DNA from 2 places in the Paenibacillus sp. NPDC058898 genome. Region 1 is predicted to be linked to the other one. Evidence: a T-box and tRNA genes for the amino acid it is inferred to sense, from the RefSeq annotation. Region 1 holds a T-box; the other holds one or more tRNA genes.
The links. The T-box of region 1 lies ahead of leuS (leucine--tRNA ligase). A T-box ahead of a tRNA ligase gene usually reads a tRNA of that ligase, here a tRNA-Leu.

Region 1 (5,830 bases):
ATTTTTTCATTATTGTTGCCCAGGATCATACCCTGATTGACCAGTTTCTGGAAAGGCTCCTTCGTATCGACAACACCCAGGTCATACAATACTTTGTGCCAGAAGCGTGCATACAGCAAATGAAGCACCGCATGCTCCACACCACCGATGTACAGGTCAACTGGCAGCCATTCCTTCTGCTTCTCCTTGGAGCACAATTCCTCATTATTACGCGGATCGATATAACGCAGGTAGTACCAGCAGCTGCCAGCCCATTGCGGCATCGTATTGGTCTCGCGGCGGGCTTTCATGCCCGTTTCGGGATCTACCGTTTCCACCCACTCCGTAACGTTAGCCAGCGGCGATTCTCCGGTACCGGACGGTTTAATCTGATCCACATCCGGCAGCAGCAATGGAAGCTGATCCTCCGGCACGGTCTTCATCGTTCCGTCTTCCAGATGCAGAATCGGAATCGGCTCACCCCAATAGCGTTGACGGCTGAACAGCCAGTCGCGCAGACGGTAAGTTACCTTCTTCTTGCCCTTGCCCTCTTGCTCCAGCCATTCATTCATCGCCTGGATAGCCTCTTCATTATCCAACCCATTCAGGAAGCCGGAATTCACATGCGCGCCACTGCCGCTGTATGCTTCCTCCTCAACATTTCCACCCTGAACAACTTCAATAATCGGAAGACCGAATTGCTTCGCAAACTCCCAGTCGCGGCTGTCATGACCCGGAACCGCCATAATGGCTCCCGTTCCATAGCCAGCAAGCACGTAATCCGCGATCCAGATCGGCACTTTAGCGCCGTTTACCGGATTGATAGCGTACGCACCCGTAAATACACCAGTTTTATCCTTGGCCAGATCCGTCCGCTCCAGGTCGCTTTTACGAGCTGCTTGATCTTGATAAGCCTTGACGGCTTCACGCTGATCGGCTGACGTAATCTTATCCACGAGGTCATGCTCCGGCGCCAGGACACAGTAGCTTGCCCCGAACAGCGTATCTGGACGGGTTGTGAACACCTCCAGATGACCATCGTACCCTTCGATGTCAAAACGAACCTCAGCGCCTGTGGATTTGCCAATCCAGTTGCGCTGCATATCCTTCAGGCTCTCGCTCCAGTCCAATTCATCCAGATCCTCAAGCAGACGATCCGCGTATTCGGTAATACGCAGAATCCATTGGCGCATCGGTTTACGTACGACCGGATGGCCTCCGCGTTCACTCTTGCCGTCGATGACCTCTTCGTTCGCAAGCACGGTACCGAGCGCTTCGCACCAGTTCACCGGTACTTCAGCCACATAGGCAAGGCCGCGCTTATAGAGCTGGATAAAGATCCACTGGGTCCATTTATAATATTCCGGATCGGTGGTGCTGATCTCGCGGTCCCAGTCATACGAGAAGCCGAGAGATTTGATCTGGCGGCGGAATGTATCAATATTTTGCACGGTAAACTCGCGAGGATGTTTGCCTGTGTCCATTGCATACTGCTCCGCTGGCAGACCGAAGGCATCCCATCCCATAGGATGAAGCACATTGTATCCGCGCATCCGCTTGTAACGGGACACGATGTCAGTCGCCGTGTATCCCTCCGGATGCCCTACGTGCAAGCCTGCACCTGATGGATATGGAAACATATCCAGCGCATAAAATTTCGGTTTGGATGAGGTATCTTCCGTTTTAAAGGTTTTGTTCTCATCCCAGTATTGCTGCCACTTCGGTTCGATGGCCTGCGGCTGATAGCCGTGGCCCGTTGGTTGATTGTCCGTCATACTTCATTGCTCCTCCTTCACAGTCGAGAGACAAGGCCTATGCCATTGCCCAAAAAAACAAAAAAACCTCATCATCCATAGCGCTGATCGCTAGGGACGAGAGGTTTGATTCCCGTGGTACCACCCTAGTTAGCCAAAGGCATGCTTTGCCTTTCACTCCCTTTGCATCCTTATCGCGGATGAGACGACGATGCTTCAGCGGCCGAATCTGCCGGAATACAGCCCTCCGACGGCCGGGTTAACACCATTGCTCCGAGGCGAGTTCATTCCTATCGTCAACCGGTTTTCACCAGACACCGGCTCTCTGCATGATCGAAAGTGGAACGATTGATCCTCATCATCGCGTTCATATTACCGTTTTAATGTGGCTATTATACCCAAAAAGTCCGATCAAGTCAACGAAAGCTCTTCTCCGCTTCTGCGATAATATTCCGGTGTCGTCCCGACCATGGCCTTGAACATCCTGCTGAAATGAGCCAAATGCTTGAAGCCTGCCGCCTGGCTGATCTCCGTGATGCTGAGATGAGGATGGAGCCTGAGCAAAATTTTAGCTTGGTTAATCCGCCGGTGATACAAATATTTAAACACCGTCGTTCCAGTAACCTCCTTAAACAAGGAGGACAAATAGTGCTTCGTAATATGCATATCGCGGGCGATTTGCTCCAGCGTCAGATCCTGCATATAATTTTCCTCGACAAACGACACGACATGCTGGACATGCCGTTCTTTCTCGGAGATGGAGTCCTGATCCTGCACAGCACCCTGGCACCAGTCCGCGATGACGTACATCATCTCTTGAATACGCAAGGTCATCCGTTCCTGACGAAAACCGGCCGTGGATGCCGAGAGGCGATGCATATCGGCCAGCATGCCTTCAAATTCGTCCCGGTTCGCCCCTGTCAGTGTCATGCGATGATTTCGCAGCGTTTCGAAGGGGTCCAGCAGTATCGATCTGGCCGTCTCCGAAAGCCCCTTGCAAATCCAGGCCGGATCAAAATGCAGAATGCTTCTGACATATCTGGAATCAGGCTCTACATTCGGACAATGGAGCGTAAGCCCGTTCATCAAGAGCAGATCCCCCGGCCTCAGCGTGAAAACGGAATCGCCGATCAAATAAGTGCAGCGTCCTTCATGGAAATAATAAATTTCATAAAAAGCATGCGAGTGAAACTGTCCTCCGGACAACGGCTGTTCATTGTAATAGGTCAGATCGAACGGCGCCTGCAGCTGCATGCGGTCAAAGCCTGGCATCATATCGGCAGATGAGGTCATCTAGAGAATCGCCCCTTTAGCGATTTTGGAGTTGTCTAATCCTCAACCCTCAACAAAACGGGGTTTTCTCTATTATAAATGATTTTATGGAATGCGCACGGCCTCATTTTGGGCGATGACGCACAATTCTCCGGCTTTGAAGGCGTGCTCCTGGGACATGGCATGCTCCGTACGTTCCAGACAATCCAGGATAAGTTCCCCGAAGAATGGATAGCCCACCTTGCCTTGAAGCTCCATATGAAACTCTCCCTCGCCATTAACCAGGTACAAATGATCGCCTTGCGGATGCCTTGCGATATCGATGTATTTGCGAAGCTCGATGTATCCTTCCGTCCCCAGAATAAAGGTTCTTCCATCGCCCCAGGTGCCAAGGCCTCCAGGTGTCAGCCAGTCGACACGGAAATAATTCGTGGCCCCGTTGTCTCCCACAAGCGTTGCATCTCCGAAATCCTCCAGCTCCGGGTAATCCGGATTCGCATAATTGCCCACCTTGCTGCTGAGCACCTTGGCATCGCGGCAACCGGCAAAAAACAAAAATTGTTCAATCTGGTGGGAGCCGATATCACACAGAATGCCGCCATACTGTTCATGACGGAAAAACCAGTCCGGACGGGAAGGCGCATTTAAACGGTGCGGACCTGTTCCCATCACTTGCACCACTCGCCCTATCGCCCCGTCCTGGATCAGCCTTCCTGCATGGACGGCACTCTCCACATGCAGCCGTTCACTGTAATAGACCATGTACTTCTTTCCCGTCTCCGCCGCCTTGGCGCGAGCAGCGTTCACCTGCTCCAGCGTGGTGAAAGGCGTCTTATCCGTAAAATAATCCTTCCCATGCGACATGACCTTCAGGCCAAGTTCGCATCGTTTCGAAGGAATGGCCGCTGCCGCTACCAGATGAACCTCCGCATCCTCTAGCACCTGTGCCTCGGATGAAGCGACGGTTACACTTGGGTAAGCCTTGCAAAAAGCCGCAACCTTCGCGGGGTCTGAGTCATATACCCACTTCAGCGTCGCCCCGGCCTCGATCAATCCGTTACACATGCCGTATATATGGCCATGCTCCAGCGACATGGCGGCAAACATAAACTCTCCGGGCTTGCACACCGGCTGGGCCTTGCCCACCGGCGCATAGAGCATTCCATTACTGCGGTCCATACCATATGCCTCCTGATTATTTAATAGGATCCAAACGTTTTGCTCATATCCACCGGTCCGATCTCCTTGACCGTTTTCTGAGCGGAAGAATGTGTGATCCGTTCCTGCAGCATTTCGTAATACAGCTCTTCGTTAAGAGGCAGATCAACCCAATTGTCGGTCCAGGTGGACAGATGCATGGCATTGGACAGCGTCAATCCATGAATTCCCTCTTCACCCGGGGCAATCAATGGCGTTCCATGCAAAATAGCATCCGCAAAGTTCTGGATAATGCCGCTATGCTGCGGATTATCCCCCGAGATCGGCACCTCGCATTTCCAGCATTCCGGTTCGCCGAAGCCCCCGGTATACTCCCGATTGAATTCCGGCTCTGGCACACGGAGGCGCCAGAAGGTGAGCTTGCCGTCCTCGATAACGATTTTTCCGCGGTCTCCCGTCACTTCATATCGGTTAGTGCCCGGGGCTTCACCCGTTGTCGTAATAAAGACGGCCGTAGCACCATTCTCGTATTCCGCATAAGCCGTCACGTCATCTTCGACTTCGATGTTCCGGTACTTACCGAAAGCACAAAATGCACGAATTCTCTTTGGCATCATGCCGGTCGTCCACTGCCAGAGGTCCAGCTGATGCGGGGACTGGTTAATCAGCACCCCTCCGCCTTCTCCAGCCCAGGTAGCTCGCCATCCGCCTGAATCATAATAGCTCTGGGACCGGTACCAATTCGTTACGATCCAATTCATCCTCCGGACTTCGCCGAGTTCACCGTCGGCAATAAGCTCTCTCAGCTTCTTATATAGCGGGTTACAGCGCTGGTTGTACATAATTGAGAACACTTTGTCACTGGCTTCTGCCGCGCGATTCATTTCCCGTACCTGCTTCGTGTAAACGCCTGCCGGTTTCTCGATCAGGACATGGAGTCCATGATTCAGGCACTCGATCGCCACTTGAGGATGGGCATAATGGGGCGTAGCAATAATTACCGCATCTATCTCCCCCGATGAGATCATAGCGTCCGTATCACTCCAAATTTTTACGTCCGAAGGCAGCGTTGCCCTCGCTTCTTCCTGCTTGGCTGGATTCAGATCGCATATAGCGCTAAGCCGCGCGCCTTTGATCCGCCCGGACGCCAGCGATCTGGCATGCGAAAAACCCATCCCCAGTCCGATTACCCCTACTCTTACCTGTTCCATATCTATAGCCTCCTTCAAAAGTGACCTACGCGTTTTGTTTCTGATCTGACCACAACTTCATCTGCTCGGCAAAACGAACAAGCAATTCCCTGGACTGGAACGTTTCGCTAAAATCCTCGATCCCGTAATAACCTTCGTAACCAACCGACTGCAGATCCTGTATAACCTGCTTCCATGGCACGGCCCCCTGGGCAAGCGGGACCCATTCCCCGGACCACGTCGCCGAGGTGCCATCCTCGGAAGGCGTTTTGCGGTAGCCTCCGTTTTTCACATGGACATGAGCCAGGAAGGGACCAAGAAGCTCCAAGCCCATCCGGTAGTTCTCGTAACCTTCATGGACCATGTTTCCCGGATCATACAGCACGCCGATATGCTGCGGATTGAAGTGAGATACAAGCCGGTGCGTCAATCCCGCGCTCGGAGTGATCGTAAGATGATGTGTTTCCACTACTCCCT
Region 2 (5,830 bases), on a different contig from region 1:
AGAGCTATGGCGCTGGCAGGATGAACATATGGTATAGCGAAGAGCCTCCGTAAATGACAAAGATGGGTGGAGATTAGGGAATGGATGTGTTTCAACTGGATACGGAGACCATGCTAATGCGGCTGCTATTGGCTGCATTGCTTGGCGGTTTAATCGGTTGGGAGCGGGAACGCAGAAACAAGCAGGCCGGTTTAAAAACCCATCTCTTGGTGGCTGTCGGATCAACACTGATTATGCTGACTTCCATTTACGGTTTTGATTCTGCACTGATCAATCATCCTAATGCGAGGGTTGATCCTGCCCGGCTGGCGGCACAAGTTGTAAGCGGTATCGGTTTCCTTGGTGCCGGGGCAATATTGCGGCGTTCCAATCATATCATTTCAGGTCTTACCACGGCGGCAACCCTATGGGTAGCAGCGGCTATCGGTTTAAGTGTCGGTTCCGGATTTTACTGGCCCGCGATCATAACGACGGCGATCGTTCTGGTCAGCACGCTGGTGTTGAATAAATTGGAATCAAAATTTCTCTTTATCAAAAAGTCAGGCAGTTTGAAGATCATCATTGAGGCTGGAGATCGTCCAGTTCATGTAAGTACCATTACGGAATTGCTGCAAAAGGCAAATATGACGGTGGAAGGCATGATCGTGAATAATGACACGACGGAAGACGACTCGACCAAGGTGACGATGGAATTCCGGGTCTATTCTTTTAACAGCAAGGGAATTAACGGATTGTTTGAGCAATTGTGGCAGGTAGAGGGGATTAAGCAAGTTCGCATGAACTGGCGGGATTAAGCGTTTATCGGATTTGCTTGATGCCCGAATGGTTATAAGGCCAGATCCTATGATTGGGCTAAATATGCTGTACAGGGCTGAGCCCGGGTGGACCCGGGCTCAGCTTTTTTGTCTTCTATGGGGCTGCAGATGTATTCAAGGACGAGCTTCCTAAAGCCTGTACTCGAGGTCTATCAAAAGCCGAGATGCTTCTGGCAATCAGAAATTGGGCGGCATAATAAGTAGTCATGATCCATATGTCCGAATAGAGGATATCGGCAACAAACATGTTCCAGGACAAGATCGAGTCAGAGATGACAAAGAGCAGGCTTCCAACCATCGCATATCCATTTCCGGTCATGATGGCTGTCCAGAGCATGAACGAAATGACAGCAATATAGGCGATGACAGGAATAATCAAAGCCTGTTCTCCGTTTGATTTGAGAGAAGACACCAATTGGATACCCATCCATACCGAATAAGCTGCAATCGGAACGATGCTGAGGAGGCGGGGAGCTGAATAATGCCACTGTCCCAAGAAGCCGGCCGTATAGAACAGATGCCCGATCAGAAAAGCAGAGAGACCGACAACAAACCAGATGAGCGTCCCGTCACCGATCATACAGAAGAATTGTCCTGCTAACAGTAGATAGTGAATCCTGGATCTATGGGGCGGGAATTGCCGATAGGCAAACAGGATGATGAGCCACATCGGAATGAGCTTGAACAGCAGTTTGACAGCTAGGGGCTCGGATGGAATCAGGAAAATATAAAGCAGACTCATGATCAGGATGATCAATGGCAGCCCGTAACGTTTCAAATGAGAATCCTCCCAACGAATGTGATTTTCATGTTTAGACAATTCTTCGCTCGGCGTCCTGATTCCTCTTTTCCTGTCCGCATGAACTAGGAATGTAAAACATCAATAGAAATACATTAAATCTGCTGAATATTGCTCGGGAAATATATTTCGTGATTTTATATCTTAGTTATCTTAGTATAAGGGGGGACATACCATGGAGGATGAGTATTCGGAACCAGTGAGCGTGAACCGAGGTTTAAAGCGGAACCGTATCGTCATTTATTTACACAAGCGATTTTGCCGCTGCGCCTTGGGTGGGTTACAACCAATCCAAAAGCGAAGGAAACACGTTGAACAATGCGACCAGCCAGTATAAAGGGGCAGTCATCGTTGAGTATTACTTCGATGGGGTTCATCCTGATTATGCTGGCATGGACTGGGAAAGCCTGCGTCTTGTGTTTCAGCAGGAAGGGAATACATGGGTCTTATCCGGAATTATTCATGATCAGTGGACGATCTGATGTTGCCATGAATGGTCGAAATCACGCGGAATATATGGTTTCGACCATTTTTTTAAAAAAATGCTTGCTTTTTAACTATGGGCGTAATATACTCTTAATTACGGTGATCAACACGATACCGACTTTACATAATATGCGGTCGTGGCGGAATTGGCAGACGCGCACGGTTCAGGTCCGTGTGGGCTAACCCCCGTGGAGGTTCGAGTCCTCTCGACCGCACCACTTCAATTATAATAGGTTTCTGATCTGCTTTTTTTGGCAGAGCAGGAACTTTTTTTATTTAAAATATTGAGGCTAGTGCTCATTACTTTCAGTAATTTGTAAGCTGTTTTTTGGTGCTGATGCCGCCAAGCATTTCACACATCCGCTCTACCGTAACGACATCCGGATAATTCAGAAATATAAGGGCATAAGGATCAGGGATGATAGTCGGCTCTGAGTTAATGTCTGCCATGGCTTATCTCCTTTCGTCTATATTAAGGTATGTAAAGAAGTTCGGGGAGGTATAACGGATCGAGAGCGGTAGAAAAGAGGAGGGTAGTCCCCAAAGGAATCCAACCTCCTTTTGTTGAAAAATCTGTTTCAAGCTGCTGCGGGCAAACGGCATCATAACTTCGGTTTATCGAAGTTCCCCCTCATCTGAGCGGGCTGCCCCCAATGCAGTGACGCTGGCCAGGCAGAAGTATCATAATCCCACTTGTCGCACCCTGGATCGCATTTATCGTAGGCATTCATTTTATTGGACTGACAAAAGTGTTTGATGATAGCAACCTCTATATTTTAGCCGCACTGCTTGTTGCCGTTTCTGTCCTGTCATTATGGATATCGCCGAGATTACAAGTAGCAAATAGTGCGGTCACTGGTATTGGCGCCGGTACAGTGTTGTTCATCTTCGCCTTATTAGGATTCATTCGATATTTATCTGTATAAATGAAACAAGAATCGCCGCCCCTTCTACTTTTTCAATGGGAAGCCTGCTTTTCATTTCCTCTTTTGAAATTCCCCGTTATCTTCGCCATCACAAGCTGTTCCTCTTTGTGATTACTTGCTTGATCCATCTTGACCAGGAACTTCTCAGCTTCTTTCCCCTTAAGAATGGTCACTTGCTTTCCATACCAGTCGATAAAAACCGTATTGTTTTTCGTTACCCGGTAACTGAAAACCTCTTCATCCAATCGATTTTTTTTATCGATATTCTCCAGATTAATCACACCTTTGCGATAGTTTGTTTTCAGACTTCCTCGAGAAAAGATGGTTAGTGTATACGAGTCAATCGGTTGCTGTCCATACTGCTCATTATAGTATAAAAAAAACTCGTGACAGGCAAGGAACCGGCCGAGCATTTCGAAGTGTCGCTGCGCGCGAAAGTAGTCGGGAGAATGTGGCACATGACATTTGTCATGTGCTTTCATGCTTCTGATCACTATGAGCGCGGGTTTGAACAAAGTATGATAATTCCAGAATAAAAAAATAAAAAGAGGAGCATTCGAAATGATAGTGGAGATTAGAAACCTGATCAAGCGATATAACGATTTCCTGGCACTGGATCATATCAGTCTCTCCATTCAAGAAGGGGAGATATTCGGTTTGCTTGGCCCGAATGGCGCCGGCAAATCGACGACCATGGGGATTCTTTCAGGACTTACGGAGTACGATGGCGGAGAAGTGCTTTTTCTGGGGAAGCCGGTCGGCCGCAAACAGATGGAGTCCAAGCGGGAGCTTGGGATTGTGCCGCAGGACATCGCGTTGTTCGAGGATTTGTCAGCGCAAGAAAACCTTGACTATTTCGGCAGGTTGTATGGACTAAGAGGCAGCTTGCTTAAGGAGAGAATCCAGGAGGCTCTGGCCTTTACAGGACTTACGGAGCGAAAAAACGATAAGCCCAAGGGCTATTCAGGCGGGATGAAGCGAAGATTGAATATTGCCTGCGCGATCATACACCATCCCAAGCTGATCATTATGGATGAGCCGACAGTCGGAATTGATCCCCAGTCGCGGAACCATATTATGCAATCGATCAAAGAACTGAATCGAATGGGTTCGACGATTATTTACACCACGCATTATATGGAGGAAGTGGAGGAAATCTGCTCGAAAATTGCCATTGTAGACAAAGGCAGAGTCATTGCTCAAGGCACGAAGGAAGAGCTGAAATCGCTTGTTTCCTCTGAAGAGAAGCTGATCATCGAGTTGTCATCGGTCAATTTTACGATGGTCGAAGCCATTAAGAAAATTCATGGCATTAGCGAATGCGTCGTAAATGGAAACCTGCTGGAAATCATCGGTAAGAAGGGCGAACACAATGTTAGCCGTATTATCCAGGTCATATCCGAGGTGGATGGGGAGATTTTGGCGTTGAACGTGGAGAAGCCCAGTCTTGAGGCGGTCTTCCTGACGCTTACGGGCAGATCGCTTCGGGATTAAACCTGAGAGAGGAGAAAATGGACGTGTCACTATGTACAATTGCTTACTATACAGCTTTGCGGCATCTTCGAGATGTCAAGGCAATGGTTGCATTTCTGCTGCTGCCGCTGGTGATGATGCTGCTGCTGGGCACGATGCAGAGCAATAAATTTACGCCAACGACAATCGAAAAAATTAAAATAGGCTTTCTGAATGAAGATAGTGGTAATATAGGTACCTCCTTGGATCGTTATTTGAGCTCCGAGTCGATGAAGGGACTAATCGAACGAGTAGAGGTTCACGACGTCGAGCAGGGCAATGAACTTCTTAAATCAGATAAAATCACAAGTTTCATTCATGTGCCGCCGGAAATATCCAGTGAACTGCAGTCAGGGAACGAGGGACAAGTCGGATTCTACAGCAAGGAGGAACACCCTTACCTTCGGCCCTTTGTGGAAGGTTATATACGTACGCTCAATCAGCGCATGACCGGGTCTCATGAGAATCTGGAAGCGGTTGATGCGTTGAATGCAAGCATTAACAGCGTGGAAATAACCACAGCAGGTGAAATCCCGACTGGCATTGATTATTATGCGGTCACGACGATGTTTCAATTTTTACTGCTTGGTGCGCTTTTCGGCGCGTTTGCCGTAACCAAGGATATCGGCAACTATACGTATTCAAGACTGCTGGCAGCGCCCATACCTAAAAGACGGGTCACGCTGGGCAAGCTTCTCGGGAGCGTTGTTACGCTGTACGGCGTCTCCATCTTTCTGTTCCTGGTATCCAAATACGTCTTCGGGGCGAACTGGGGAGGCAGCTTACCCGTCATTTTGCTGGTCCTATTCCTGTTCGCAACCATATCAATCGCGCTTGGAATGATGATGGCTTACTTGACCAAGAGCACGATGGTTTCCTCGATCACCCTTTTTATCCTTTCGGTTGCGCTTACGATGGTATCTGGCGGTATTCAACCCGTTGAGGGAGCCATATTCGATTTTTTAGGCCGGCTTGCACCTAATGCATATGGCCAAAAAGTAATGTTCGACAATATTTATGAGGGAACCATTGCCGGGTCTGCCTTGTCAGGATTGATCGCGTATACGTTAATCATGATCCTGATTGCCATGATTTCCGGAAGGAGGAGAATGGCATGAGTATTTTCAGACACACGGTCAAACGAATTTTCAAGCATAAACTTCAGCTGCTGTTCATCGTTCTGTTTCCGCTGATCTACATGTCGCTTGGTTTGGTTGACGACAAAGTCACCATGAAAGCTGCTGTTATTGATCATGATCAGACGGAATTGACGAAAAGCTTGACAGCCAGGA

Region 2: it has a tRNA-Leu gene. The T-box ahead of leuS (leucine--tRNA ligase) is inferred to sense a tRNA for this amino acid. The anticodon was not compared.

What each region holds. Positions count from the first base shown of each region.
Region 1 is NZ_JBMOSM010000004.1:185,391-191,220, reverse strand. It holds gene leuS (leucine--tRNA ligase) at 1-1,754, opposite strand, end outside; T-box leader at 1,844-2,104, opposite strand; gene ACOZB4_RS12820 (AraC family transcriptional regulator) at 2,145-3,026, opposite strand; gene ACOZB4_RS12815 (Gfo/Idh/MocA family protein) at 3,111-4,184, opposite strand; gene ACOZB4_RS12810 (Gfo/Idh/MocA family protein) at 4,205-5,374, opposite strand; gene ACOZB4_RS12805 (sugar phosphate isomerase/epimerase family protein) at 5,400-5,830, opposite strand, start outside.
Region 2 is NZ_JBMOSM010000002.1:360,816-366,645, reverse strand. It holds gene ACOZB4_RS05995 (glycerol-3-phosphate responsive antiterminator) at 1-37, shown strand, start outside; gene ACOZB4_RS05990 (MgtC/SapB family protein) at 81-794, shown strand; gene ACOZB4_RS05985 (lysoplasmalogenase) at 910-1,593, opposite strand; gene ACOZB4_RS05980 (hypothetical protein) at 1,890-2,096, shown strand; tRNA gene ACOZB4_RS05975 (tRNA-Leu) at 2,232-2,318, shown strand; gene ACOZB4_RS05970 (hypothetical protein) at 2,407-2,550, opposite strand; gene ACOZB4_RS05965 (hypothetical protein) at 3,059-3,298, opposite strand; gene ACOZB4_RS05960 (ABC transporter ATP-binding protein) at 3,588-4,520, shown strand; gene ACOZB4_RS05955 (ABC transporter permease) at 4,544-5,656, shown strand; gene ACOZB4_RS05950 (ABC transporter permease) at 5,653-5,830, shown strand, end outside.